4 regions of the Salmonella bongori NCTC 12419 genome follow, and region 3 is predicted to be linked to each of the others. Evidence: predicted binding sites of a transcription regulator. Region 3 holds the regulator's gene; each other region holds the start of a gene.
What was found. Region 3 encodes CRP, which controls carbon source genes, mostly activating them, when cyclic AMP is high. Its sites were predicted from a motif close to ATGTGANNNNNNTCACAT; they were not measured.

Region 1: SBG_RS11140 (YfcZ/YiiS family protein) is a predicted target of CRP. The motif match lies at 1,881-1,898, and genes of this name have one in related genera.
Region 2: bhsA (multiple stress resistance protein BhsA) is a predicted target of CRP. The motif match lies at 1,391-1,408, and genes of this name have one in related genera.
Region 4: epd (erythrose-4-phosphate dehydrogenase) is a predicted target of CRP. The motif match lies at 1,654-1,671, and genes of this name have one in related genera.

What each region holds. Positions count from the first base shown of each region.
Region 1 is NC_015761.1:2,365,332-2,368,465, reverse strand. Features, by position in the region: gene mlaA (phospholipid-binding lipoprotein MlaA) at 1-268, shown strand, start outside; gene fadL (long-chain fatty acid transporter FadL) at 325-1,632, opposite strand; gene SBG_RS11140 (YfcZ/YiiS family protein) at 2,003-2,287, shown strand; gene fadI (acetyl-CoA C-acyltransferase FadI) at 2,463-3,134, shown strand, end outside.
Region 2 is NC_015761.1:1,159,132-1,162,265, forward strand. Features, by position in the region: gene SBG_RS05475 (glycine zipper 2TM domain-containing protein) at 1-527, shown strand, start outside; gene comR (TetR family copper-responsive transcriptional repressor ComR) at 602-1,237, opposite strand; gene bhsA (multiple stress resistance protein BhsA) at 1,477-1,734, shown strand; gene ldtC (L,D-transpeptidase LdtC) at 1,874-2,839, opposite strand; gene mfd (transcription-repair coupling factor) at 2,987-3,134, opposite strand, start outside.
Region 3 is NC_015761.1:3,345,788-3,348,921, reverse strand. Features, by position in the region: gene SBG_RS15970 (YccS/YhfK family putative transporter) at 1-1,648, opposite strand, end outside; gene crp (cAMP-activated global transcriptional regulator CRP) at 1,697-2,329, opposite strand; gene SBG_RS15960 (OsmC family protein) at 2,635-3,039, shown strand; gene SBG_RS15955 (phosphoribulokinase) at 3,083-3,134, opposite strand, start outside.
Region 4 is NC_015761.1:2,941,165-2,944,298, forward strand. Features, by position in the region: gene pgk (phosphoglycerate kinase) at 1-392, opposite strand, end outside; gene epd (erythrose-4-phosphate dehydrogenase) at 432-1,460, opposite strand; gene SBG_RS13790 (PPC domain-containing DNA-binding protein) at 1,835-2,260, shown strand; gene SBG_RS13795 (ECF transporter S component) at 2,289-2,867, shown strand; gene SBG_RS13800 (energy-coupling factor transporter transmembrane component T) at 2,868-3,134, shown strand, end outside.

The DNA of each region.
Region 1 (3,134 bases), 980 kb from region 3:
GGATATGGTGGATACCTTGTATCCGGTGCTCTCATGGCTGACCTGGCCGATGTCTGTGGGGAAATGGACTATCGAAGGGATAGAAACCCGCGCGCAGTTGCTGGATTCCGACGGCCTCCTTCGTCAGTCTTCCGATCCTTATATTATGGTGCGCGAGGCGTACTTCCAGCGTCATGATTTTATTGCCAGTGGCGGAAAACTTAAGCCGCAGGAAAATCCGAACGCGCAGGCGATTCAGGACGAGCTCAAAGAAATCGACTCTGAATAAACGATAATAAAAAGGTGAGCGCAATGCTCACCTTTTTGATCCCTTCAAAGAAGGAATTAGAACGCGTAGTTGAAGTTAGTCCCAAACAGCCATGCCTTCCCTTCAGATTCAAACTGATAGGGGCCTTCATTAATTTTCACGCTCTGACCATGCATATAAGAGACCCCAACGTCGACAGACGCATCTTTATTAAAGGCGTAAGTCGTACCGGCGCTCAGCCAGAAACGGTCCTGATCGGGAATAGAGATAGAACGGTTTTGCGCCGGAACCGGGCTGTCATCGAAGGCGATACCGGTACGGAACGTCCAGTTATCATCGTAGTAATAGGTGGTCCCTAACGCAATGCGGTAAGCATCTTTAAAGCCTTCATGCTTCTCGAAGAGCGTATCGCCTGCGGTCGATTTTGCCTTCAATTCCTGGAACTGACTCCAGCTGGTATAGGCCAGGCTATAGTGGATGGCCCATTGCGGCGCCACGCGGTTATAACCGGACACTTCCCACATTTCCGGCAGGTTTAGTGTCAGGTAGCCCGACTGCGTCGCGCCGCCGGTTGCCGTTGGGATGGGCAGGTTATATCGGTTAATGCCGATGGGAAGATCGCTGCTGTAATTACCTTTAAAGTCAATTTTGACTTCCGAGCGATAGGTCAGAGCGTAGCGGTTATTTTTATCCAGCTCATAAAGGATACCGGCATTCCAGCCAAAGCCCCACTGGTTACCGTTCAGGTGGGCGATTTTGGTATCGCTGGTAATCTGACTGGCGACGGGCGCCAGCGCCGGATTCTGTGCCGCGACCAACTGGCCTAAATCGCCCGCATAACGTTCGATTTTCGCGCGCGCGTATACCGCATCAAAGCCGAGGCCGAAGCTCCAGGCCTCATTTAAGCGATAAGCGCCGCTTAAATTCAGGTTCATGGTTTGAAGATCGGTCGTACCGCCAACCGAGCCGCCTGCGTATGTGTCGTTAAACTCTGTCGCCAGACCATAATTGGAGGTAATCGAAGCCCCCCAGCCAAACTGATCGTTAATCGGGGCGACAAAGTGAACGTTCGGCACCCATGCCGTCGGTGCGATATTATCTGCATCCAGCGTCCGGCGAGATGGCGATGTCCCGCTAATATTGACATCAGGATCTATATAAACCGCGCCCGCTGAAAATGTCGGGCGGTCAAACATCGTAATTAACGCCGGGTTGCGGCTAACGTTACCCGCATCATCTGCGATTGCGCCTTCACCCGAATAGGCCCGGCCAAGGCCAGAGGAAGAAAATTCGTTTAACTGAAAGCCTGCAGACCAGGCCTGGGTGGAGATGATTGCCACTGCGACTGCGAGAGCAGACTTTGTAAACAGGGTTTTCTGGCTCATGACCATAACCTCATTGATTATTTTTATACAAACTATGTTACATGCTGTAACAGGAGCGCGAAGTGTAGGGTCTGCGGTACGACTTAGAAATCAGACCAGTGGCGAGAGTATAGGTCTGACCAGCTAGAATGTTGCAAGTATGTTTATAAGTTTTTTCAATTGTGATCTTAGAAACGAGATCTGGTTGGCAAAATCGGTGGGCTTAACGGTCACCCGATCGCGTGATTTTTGTTTTAGATCATTTTTAAGTGTGATTTCGGTCACTTAACGCGTTTCCCACCATTAACGACTGGAGAGGCGAATGCCGGGAGCGTAAAATACCCTCATCGTTTATCTGGCACCCTGGGTGCAAATACAGAGGAAATCTACAATGAGTAAATGCAGTGCTGATGAAACCCCGGTTTGCTGCTGTATGGACGTTGGAACCATCATGGACAACTCCGATTGCACCGCGTCATACAGCCGCGTATTCGCTACCCGCGCAGAAGCTGAAGAGACGCTGGCGGCGTTAACGGAAAAAGCGCGTAGCGTGGAGTCCGAACCTTGCCAAATTACGCCAACCTTTACTGAGGAGTCTGGTGGCGTTCGTCTGGATATTGACTTTGTTTTCGCTTGTGAAGCAGAAACGCTTATCTTCCAGCTTGGTCTGCGTTAATTCATTTATTCACAACGCCTCCGTCATTGTCTGGCGGGGGCGTTTTCTTTTTTATCGCTTCCCTTCACTGTGCCATAGCTCCCACTTTCTTTTCTCTCTGCTTGGCTAAATGTAAAAAATTGGTTAAGACTGTGATCAGGTCAGACCACTAAATATTTTTTTACAGGGGAGTACTATGCGTCAGGCTTTACCGTTGGTTACCCGTCAGGGCGACCGCATTGCTATTGTCAGTGGATTGCGAACCCCCTTTGCCCGGCAGGCGACGGCATTTCATGGTATTCCCGCGGTTGATCTCGGTAAGATGGTCGTCGGCGAGTTGCTGGCGCGTAGTGAAATTCCCGCTGATACGATCGAGCAACTGGTTTTCGGCCAGGTTGTACAAATGCCGGAGGCGCCCAATATTGCGCGTGAAATTGTACTGGGTACGGGGATGAACGTTCATACCGATGCCTATAGCGTAAGCCGCGCCTGCGCCACCAGTTTTCAGGCGGTAGCGAATGTGGCGGAAAGCCTGATGGCTGGCACGATACGCGCGGGTATCGCCGGCGGCGCGGACTCGTCGTCGGTGCTGCCGATAGGCGTGAGTAAAACCCTGGCGCGCGTATTGGTGGATGTCAATAAAGCCCGTACGATTCGTCAACGGCTAACGCTTTTCTCTCGCCTGCGCTTACGTGATCTGTTGCCGGTTCCTCCCGCTGTTGCCGAATATTCTACCGGTTTGCGCATGGGCGATACCGCCGAACAGATGGCGAAAACGTATGGTATTACGCGTGAGCAGCAGGACGCGCTGGCGCATCGTTCACATCAGCGCGCCGCGCAGGCATGGGCGGAGGGCAAACTGGCGGAA
Region 2 (3,134 bases), 2.2 Mb from region 3:
TGTTGGCGGGTATAGGGATTGGCGTAGCGGCTGCGCTGGGTGTGGCGGCGGTAGCCAGTCTCAATGTCTTTGATCGTGGTCCGCAATATGCGCAGGTCATATCGGCTAAACCCATTAAAGAGACGGTAAAAACGCCGCGTCAGGAGTGTCGTAATGTTACGGTCACGCATCGCAAGCCAGTGCAGGACGAAAACCGCATTGCCGGCTCGGTACTTGGCGCAGTAGCCGGGGGCGTGATTGGACACCAGTTTGGTGGCGGCCGCGGTAAAGATGTGGCGACAGTAGTCGGGGCGTTGGGCGGGGGATATGCAGGTAACCAGATTCAGGGGTCATTACAAGAAAGTGATACTTACACTACCACGCAACAGCGCTGTAAAACGGTGTATGACAAATCTGAAAAGATGCTTGGCTACGACGTGACGTACAAAATTGGCGATCAGCAGGGTAAAATCCGTATGGACAAAGACCCCGGAACGCAGATCCCTCTCGACAGTAATGGTCAATTAATTCTGAATAACAAAGCATAAAAAAGTTGTACTCTGCAAGTTAGCCCCTCATTCGCTCAGGCTGAGGGGCTTTTTTTTATCAGAAACTGCGTCGTTCAGGACTTGAGTAGTTCAGGCCAGATGCGCAACGTTGTCTGCGCAATTTGCATCAGTTGTTCGAAAGTGGCGCCTTCACGGGCGCTAATCGACATACCCTGTAAAATACAGTTTAAATATTCCGCGAGCGTCTGTGGGTTACAATGTGACGGAATTTCGCCGTGCTCCTGACGCTGGCGCAAAAACTGGACGAGCGTCTGTTCCTGCATAGCGTGGCGTGATTTTACTGTACGGGCGATTTCGCGCGAGGAGGCCGCCAGGGTGGCGGAGGTATTGATCATAAAGCAGCCTGCCGGCGTATCTGTACTGGTAAAGCAGGCGGCAATTTCTCTGAAATAATCTTCCAGCGCGGATTCAACGCTTTTCCCTTCGCAAAAGAGCTGGGCTTCATGCTTTGAGGCAAAGCGGGTGATGTAGCGATCCAGTACGGCGCGAAATAATCCTTCTTTGTTGGTGAACTCCGCATAGAGGGTAGGTGCTTTTGCCCCGGTAGCCTCTACGAGATCGGCAAGCGAGGTTGCTTCATAACCGTGCTGCCAGAAAAGTGCCATGGCCTTATCAAGCGCGGCTTCCCTGTCGAACACTTTCGGTCGGCCACGGCTTTTCTTCACGCAACGTGTGGTATCTGTTGTCATAATGCCGTTGTACCTGCTTAGGAGGGAATCTTTATTATAAAAACAAACGACGTCTGGCTCCAGAGTATTCATTAGAAAAATAAATCAATTCTATTCACATGAAAAATAACACCTTTATAAATTATATAACGATCATTATAAAAAGAGGTTGACGTGTGATATAGATCACATCTATGATTAATTTATCGATCGTTAAGTTAATGCTTACGATACCTGTTCATCTGCAAAAGGTCACCACTATGAAAAACGTAAAAACCCTCATCGCTGCCGCAGTTCTTGGTTCGCTCTCGTTCGCCAGTTTTGCTGCCGTTGAAGTGCAGGCAACGCCAGAAGGTCAACAGAAATTCGGTACGATTTCTGCGAATGGCGGAACTAATCTCGGATCGCTGGAAGATCAACTGGCACAGAAAGCGGAAGAAATGGGCGCGAAGTCTTTCCGTATTACCTCTGTTACGGGTCCAAACACACTTCACGGTACCGCGGTTATCTACAAGTAAGCCTTAACCCTCATTAATGCTACTGCGATTGCCAGCATAAAAAGAAAAAGCCACGCGATACATCGCGAGGCTTTTTTGTCGGTCAGATAAAGTACTGGTCGCTATCCGGCTACCTTATGAAGCCATAATACCGTAACGTTTACAGCGACTGCGGTTTTGTCTCCGGATGACGGGTCACGTCTACAGGCATTCCGGAACGTGCTTCCATAACATGATCCATGACTACAGCGTCGGTCTGCGGCGCGTCTTTAAACGTCTGCATGGGACCATTCAGGATAATCGGCAGTACCTGAGGATCGTCACCAATATTTTTAGACAGCGGCTGATGAACCTCTACCAGCCGTACGCCGCCAGGTTCTACCGAAGCTTTAATCGGCGTATTAATGATATTCACTTTGGTTCCCGGCGTAACCTGGCGGAACAAGGTCTCTATATCGCCATCGCGCAGGCGGATACAGCCGGAACTGACGCGCATACCAATGCCAAAATCGGCATTAGTGCCATGCAGCAGATAAACACCGCCGTAAGCCGCTAAACGAATTGCATGATGCCCCATCGGGTTATCGGGCCCGGCAGGCACGACAGCGGGAAGATCGATGCCTTGCGCTTTATAGCGTGCGCGAATATTCGCAGTAGGCGTCCATGTCGGGTTGGCGCGTTTATCTGATACGGTTGTTACCATCGTTGGCGTTAACGTATCGCCGCCCAGTTGACCAATTCCGATAGGGTAGACCGTAACGGTATTTTTCCCGGGTTGATAATAATAAAGGCGTAATTCCGCAAGATTAATGACAATGCCCTCGCGCGGCACATCCGGCAGCAGTGTTTGCAGCGGAATCGTCAGTACGCTGCCTGCACGTGGCACATATGGGTCAATGCCGGGGTTGGCCTGTAACAAAGCTAAAAAACCCACGTTATATTTTTTGGCGATAGCTTCCAGCGAACCGCCGTCGTCTTCAACGACATGAAATTTATTTTCCCCTACCAGTCGACTGCCGGGAGGTGGAAGAGGCCAGGTATTCGCCTGCGTGGGGAGGGCAAGCGTTATGGTCGCAGCAAGCGCGATAAACGCCAGCCAGCGAGAGAGTCGCGTATTTTTTAACATTACAATAAACCCATGATTATTATATGGTTATTTTTATAAAAGAAGAAATAAGAATTATGGCGGTTGGCTGTGTCTGGAATTGCAGGGAAGTGCAAAGAATTTGTAAAGATGAGGCCGGGTGAGAGGAAATGACACCCGGCCTGATGTTTATGTGATGGCGTTTTCTTCCAGTTGTTGCATAAACTGTCGTACCCAGTCTATGCGCGTTTTCCGTTCGCTTAAATCCTGAATAAACTTGAGGCGTGTCGGGCCATCCAGACGGAAATGCTGCGGTTGTTTTTGCAGTAACCCAATA
Region 3 (3,134 bases):
GGTTGACCCGCATTCTTTGATAAGCGAGCGGGGTTGCCTGCGGATCATTACTGAGGATCAGCCGGATAGCTTCTTGATCGGCCTCCAGCGCATCATGGGCGTTTTTACGTAATAGCCCGCTTTGCCATTGCGGCCATAGCCAGACCATGCCGCCAAAGGCGATGAGACAGCCAATAAGCGTATCGATAAAGCGCGGCACAATGAACTGCTCGCCGTTTAACGTCAGCAACTGGATGGTGTATACCGCCGTCACCGTAAAGCCAACCGTCGCCCAGCCGTAGTTTTTACGAATAATCAGATAGCTTGCCAGTGTCAGTACCAGCATGACCGTCAGTGTAATGCTTTCGGGAATGTGTAAGTGCAGCGTGACGCCGGCAATCACCAGGCCGACCAGCGTTCCGACTGAACGGTGTAATATACGTACGCGTGTCGCGCCATAACCGTTTTGGGTAACAAACAATACCGTCATCAGGATCCAGTACGGTTTGGGTAGGTGCAACGCGCTCCCCATCAGGCTGGCGATACTCATCATCACACTGATGCGTCCAGCGTTGCGTAGCGCCGGCGATTTAAGCGACAAATAATTTTTTAGCGCCGGAAGCAGCGGCAGGCGACGTTGTTTATCAGCCATCAGATCGCGAGCGTAAAGCGGGCGCTGGGTTCGCAATACGCGGGCAATTCGGCTGAAGTGCCAATAACAGAACTGGCCTACCGGGTTTTCAGGATGTTGATTGGCTATCTTTTCCAGCGCGCCAATCTGTTTTTCCATGGAGAAGCGTGTTGGCAGGCGATGATAAAGGATGTCATCAGCCAGCACACGCAGGCGGGCGGCGACCGTTTGCGCATTCCAGCGAATGACCTCTTCTGCATGGCTACGTTCTACCAGTTTCTGCACCTCCTCCGGTTGATGCAGGCTGACGGAAATGTGTTCCTGCAAATCCATTGCTTCCTGAAAAGCCCGCAACAGGCGCTTGTAATCGTGATTATTGTGCGCCGAAAGCATATGCATTTGTTGGTAACACTGAGTAATCAGATCCACCGCTTTTTGCTGGCGAACCAGCAAGGGAGGTAGCGCTTTTTCCGGGTCAATATGTTGGGTAAGCAGGCTATATTTTGCTTCGCAGTAATCGGCCAGTTCACGATATAACAAACTTAACGACTCGCGTAGCGGCTGTTCGCGCCATAGCCAGAACCACAACCAGTTAAATACGCCATACCATAACGTGCCCAGCGCATAAATAAGCAACGGCTCCCAGACCGGCATGTATCCAGCAAGGCTCAGGGTAAAGATGGCGGCAATCAGTGATGCTGGCAGTAGCCGCGCATGAAGCGGACTAATTTCCGCCGTCACGCCAAGTACCAGCGTGAGCCCGGTCAGAATCAATGGCAGGGGGACAGACTCCGCCAGCAAGAGCTGTGTTGCCAGACTGCATCCGGCGAACAGCGACGCGCCAATAATCAGACGCTTAAAAAAGCGTTTGTGCGGTGTATCCAGGCCTGCAATATTGCAGCAGGCGGGAACAAGAGAAAAGAGTAATCCCAGGTGCAACTGGCCGATTAATAAACCGACAGCCACAGGCAGGCACAGCACCAGCGTTTGCCGTAGTGCGTAATTAATCTCTGGGTGATAAATCAGTCTTCGCCACATCGATGCAAACAAAAATGGCGCATGGTAACACGCGCCATTCTGACGGAATTAACGGGTACCGTAGACGACGATGGTCTTGCCATGTGCGGAGATCAGGTTTTGATCTTCCAGCATCTTCAAAATACGGCCAACGGTTTCGCGGGAACAGCCGACGATCTGACCAATTTCCTGACGGGTGATTTTGATCTGCATCCCGTCCGGGTGCGTCATGGCATCGGGCTGTTTCGCCAGATTCAGCAGCGTCTGCGCGATCCGCCCTGTGACATCGAGGAAGGCGAGGTTACCTACTTTTTCTGAGGTGACTTGTAAGCGACGAGCCATCTGGGAAGAGAGGCGCATCAGAATATCCGGGTTTACCTGGATTAATTGGCGAAATTTTTTGTAGGAAATTTCAGCGACTTCACATGCGGTTTTTGCACGTACCCAGGCGCTGCGTTCCTGGCCTTCTTCAAACAGGCCCAATTCACCAATAAAATCACCCTGATTCAGATAAGAAAGAATCATTTCTTTCCCTTCCTCATCTTTGATCAGCACTGCCACGGAGCCTTTAACGATGTAGTACAGCGTTTCTGCTTTTTCACCCTGGTGAATCAGCGTGCTCTTTGACGGGTACTTATGAATGTGGCAATGAGACAAGAACCATTCAAGAGTCGGGTCTGTTTGCGGTTTGCCAAGCACCATGCGCGGTTATCCTCTGTTATAAGCTGTCTCCAGAGCCAGAAAAGGCACTGTCTCTGGGGTTGCAAAAATATGCTTCCCGCTACCTGGGAAGAGGGCTACGAAAATAGACTGTAGCCTGTAATGTGATGTCCTCTGCATACATGCAGTACGTCAATGTATTACTGTAGCATCTTGTCTGTTTTAGCATAGCTTTCGCCGTGTGTCTCCTGGTGTCTCGCTTCAGCATGACCCAGGTCGCCTTCCATTGCGAGTTTTGTCGTATGCGCGTAATCTTTCAGGAAAATTGAAACATTGGAGTTACGAATATGCAAGCGCGTGTAAAGTGGGTTGAAGGACTAACTTTCCTTGGTGAGTCCTCCTCCGGCCACCAGATTTTAATGGATGGTAACTCCGGTGACAAAGCGCCGAGTCCGATGGAGATGGTCTTGATGGCGGCAGGCGGATGTAGCGCTATTGATGTCGTATCGATCCTGCAGAAGGGCCGTCAGGATGTCACCAACTGCGAAGTGAAGCTGACCTCTGAGCGCCGGGAAGAGGCGCCGAGGCTGTTCACGCATATTAATTTGCATTTCATCGTTACCGGCCGCTCGCTGAAAGAGGCTGCCGTTGCCCGTGCGGTCGATCTTTCCGCCGAAAAATACTGCTCGGTGGCGCTGATGCTGGAAAAAGCAGTCAATATTACCCATTCTTATGAAGTGATTGCGGCGTAATTATCGTTGCCGGATGGCGTTGCGCATCCGGCAAAAACTGACTTTATTCGATTTTTTTGCCTTCCATTAAGCGCTGCACCAGCGGCAACATAATC
Region 4 (3,134 bases), 400 kb from region 3:
GCAGCGTATTTTTTAGACAGCGCTTCGTCGTCTTTTTTCTCGCCTTTGTTGAAGCGAACGTTTTCCAGAACGACCAACTCACCGTCAGCCACTTCCACGCCGTCCAGGTAATCTTTAACCAGACGGACCGGAGCAGACAGTTTATCTTTCAGGTAGTTAACAACCGGCAGCAGAGAGAATTCTTCGTTGTACTCGCCTTCGGTAGGACGACCCAGGTGGGAAGTTACCATCACTTTCGCGCCCTGTTTCAGAGCCAGTTCGATGGTCGGCAGAGAAGCGCGGATACGCGCGTCGCTGGTCACTTTCCCTTCTTTAACAGGTACGTTCAGATCCGCACGGATAAAAACGCGTTTCCCGGCCAGATCCAGATCGGTCATCTTAATTACAGACATGGTGAATCCTCTCAATGATTCTTAAAGTTTTGTCGGCGCTTACGCGTCGAGCCTGAAACCCACTGCGGCCATTGCTAACGTGGTGTCGAGCATACGGTTAGCAAAGCCCCATTCATTATCGCACCAGACCAGCGTCTTGATCAGGTGGGCGCCACTGACCCGGGTTTGCGTACCATCAACAATGGCACTGTGCGGGTCGTGGTTAAAATCTATCGAGACCAACGGTGATTCCGTATAGTCAACTATACCATGAAATGCACCTTGTGCTGCTTTTTGCAGCAACAGGTTGACTTCACAGGCTTTTACCGGTTTCTTCACCGTCACGCTTAAATCGATTGCCGTCACATTGATGGTGGGAACGCGTACAGCAATCGCTTCGAAACGATCGTTAAACTGCGGGAATATACGTGTGATGCCCGCCGCCAGTTTCGTATCCACCGGAATAATCGACTGGCTGGCCGCACGCGTACGCCGCAGATCGGAGTGATAGGCGTCGATCACCTGCTGATCGTTCATCGCGGAGTGGATCGTCGTTACTGTACCGGACTCAATGCCGTAAGCATCATCCAACAATTTAATGACGGGAATTATGCAATTCGTGGTACAGGAAGCGTTTGAGACAATACGATGTTCCGCGTGCAGTTGGTGTTGGTTCACGCCAAAAACGACGGTGGCGTCAAGATTGTTACTACCCGGATGAGAAAAAAGGACTTTCTTTGCGCCAGCGGCAATATGCGCCTCGCCATGCTCCCGGTTGCCATATACTCCCGTACAATCCAGCACAACATCAACGCCCAGTTCACGCCACGGCAGATCCGTCAACGTTCGCTCATGCAGAATACGGATAACATCGTCGCCGACAAAGAGTTGCTCGCGCTCATGACGAACCTCCCATGCAAAACGCCCGTGGCTGGTGTCATATTTCAGCAAATGCGCCATGCCTGCGGCATCCGCCAGCTCGTTGATGGCCACCACGGTAATTTCCGCCCGACGTCCGGATTCATACAAAGCACGAACCACGTTACGTCCGATGCGACCAAAGCCATTAATCGCTATGCGTACGGTCATAGGTCTCCTGCAAGGCTATCCCGATTCAGATGAGGCTGACAGAGTAATGCAGCTTATCGTCGAGTAAAACCTCACCTGTCGCAAACTGCGACTGATTGGTTAATTGTCGAACATTTAATTAACTGAAACGCTTCAGCAAGCATAAGCGAAACGCGGAATAAAAGGAATATTTGTCCAGTCAAAGAAGACAGTTATCTGACCTGCATCACATTTCCTTGCCATTTATGGCGCAATTTATTCCCTGTCCGCGAATTCCCCATCCGCCCGGTCAGATCTTTTCGTCGCCGCGTCACAAATACTGATTTATATCAGAAAGCGCCGTCGCCAGCGTCTATATTATCAGCGCCACGTCCGAGTCTCGGAGTCCTGTAACCATGACAAACGCTCACCATCACGCTTCTACAGCGCGCTTTTACGCGCTTCGTCTGCTTCCCGGTCAGGAAGTGTTTTCCCAATTACACACCTTTGTGCAACAGAATCAATTACATGCCGCCTGGGTCGCGGGGTGTACCGGCAGTCTGACCGACGTTGCGCTGCGTTATGCCGGACAAGAGTCGACCACATTGCTTACCGGCACGTTTGAAGTGATCTCGCTTAACGGCACACTTGAAAGCGGTGGAGAACATCTGCATTTGTCGATTGCCGATCCCTGCGGCGCAATGCTCGGCGGCCATATGATGTCCGGCTGTACCGTGCGCACAACCCTGGAACTGATTATCGGCGAGCTTACGGCCCTTACCTTCAGTCGCCAACCGTGTGCGGTTTCCGGTTACGACGAACTGACCATCTCCCCACGCTAAACGTTCATTATTAAGAGGTTTACCATTTATGGCTCGTCGCCAATTTTCCAGCCAGTCGCTGGTGCTGATCGTCATCGCCATTGCTATAAATATGATTGGCGGACAATTGATTAGCCTGTTGAAACTGCCCATTTTCCTTGACTCCATCGGTACGCTTATCAGCGCGGTGCTGCTGGGTCCGGTAGTGGGAATGTTAACCGGTTTAATAACCAACCTGCTCTGGGGGCTGCTGACCGACCCTATCGCTGCCGCCTTTGCTCCGGTAGCTATGGTCATCGGTCTGGTCGCCGGTTGGCTGGCGCGCGCGGGTTGGTTTCGTAGCCTGCCAAAAGTGATCGTCAGCGGCATCATCATTACGTTGGCGGTGACGCTGGTCGCCGTACCGCTTCGTACCGCGCTTTTTGGCGGCGTGACTGGCAGCGGCGCTGATTTGTTTGTCGCCTGGATGCATTCGATGGGGCAAAACCTGGTGGAATCCGTCGCAATTACGGTGATAGGCGCCAATCTGGTGGATAAAATTCTGACGGCGATCATTGTCTGGATTCTGCTGCGTCAGTTGCCTCTGCGCACCATCCGCCATTTTCCTGCTATGTCCGCCGTCCGCTAGATGCACCCGTTTACCTCGCTGACGCTATGGGCGCTCGCTGCTTGCACCACTCTGCTACTTCCGGCAGGAGTAGTGCTGACGATTTATAGCGTGACCGCTTTTCTGACACTGCTATGCCTGCGCGCAACGCGCGTCCGGGCAAAATATGTCGCCGGGTTGATGCTCTCCTTTGGCGTAGGGCTGTGGCTGGTTCACGGCGGCTGGCTGAGCGAATGGATAAGCGGTCAGCCCGGCGATCCACAGCGCTGGGCGCAAGCAATAACGCTA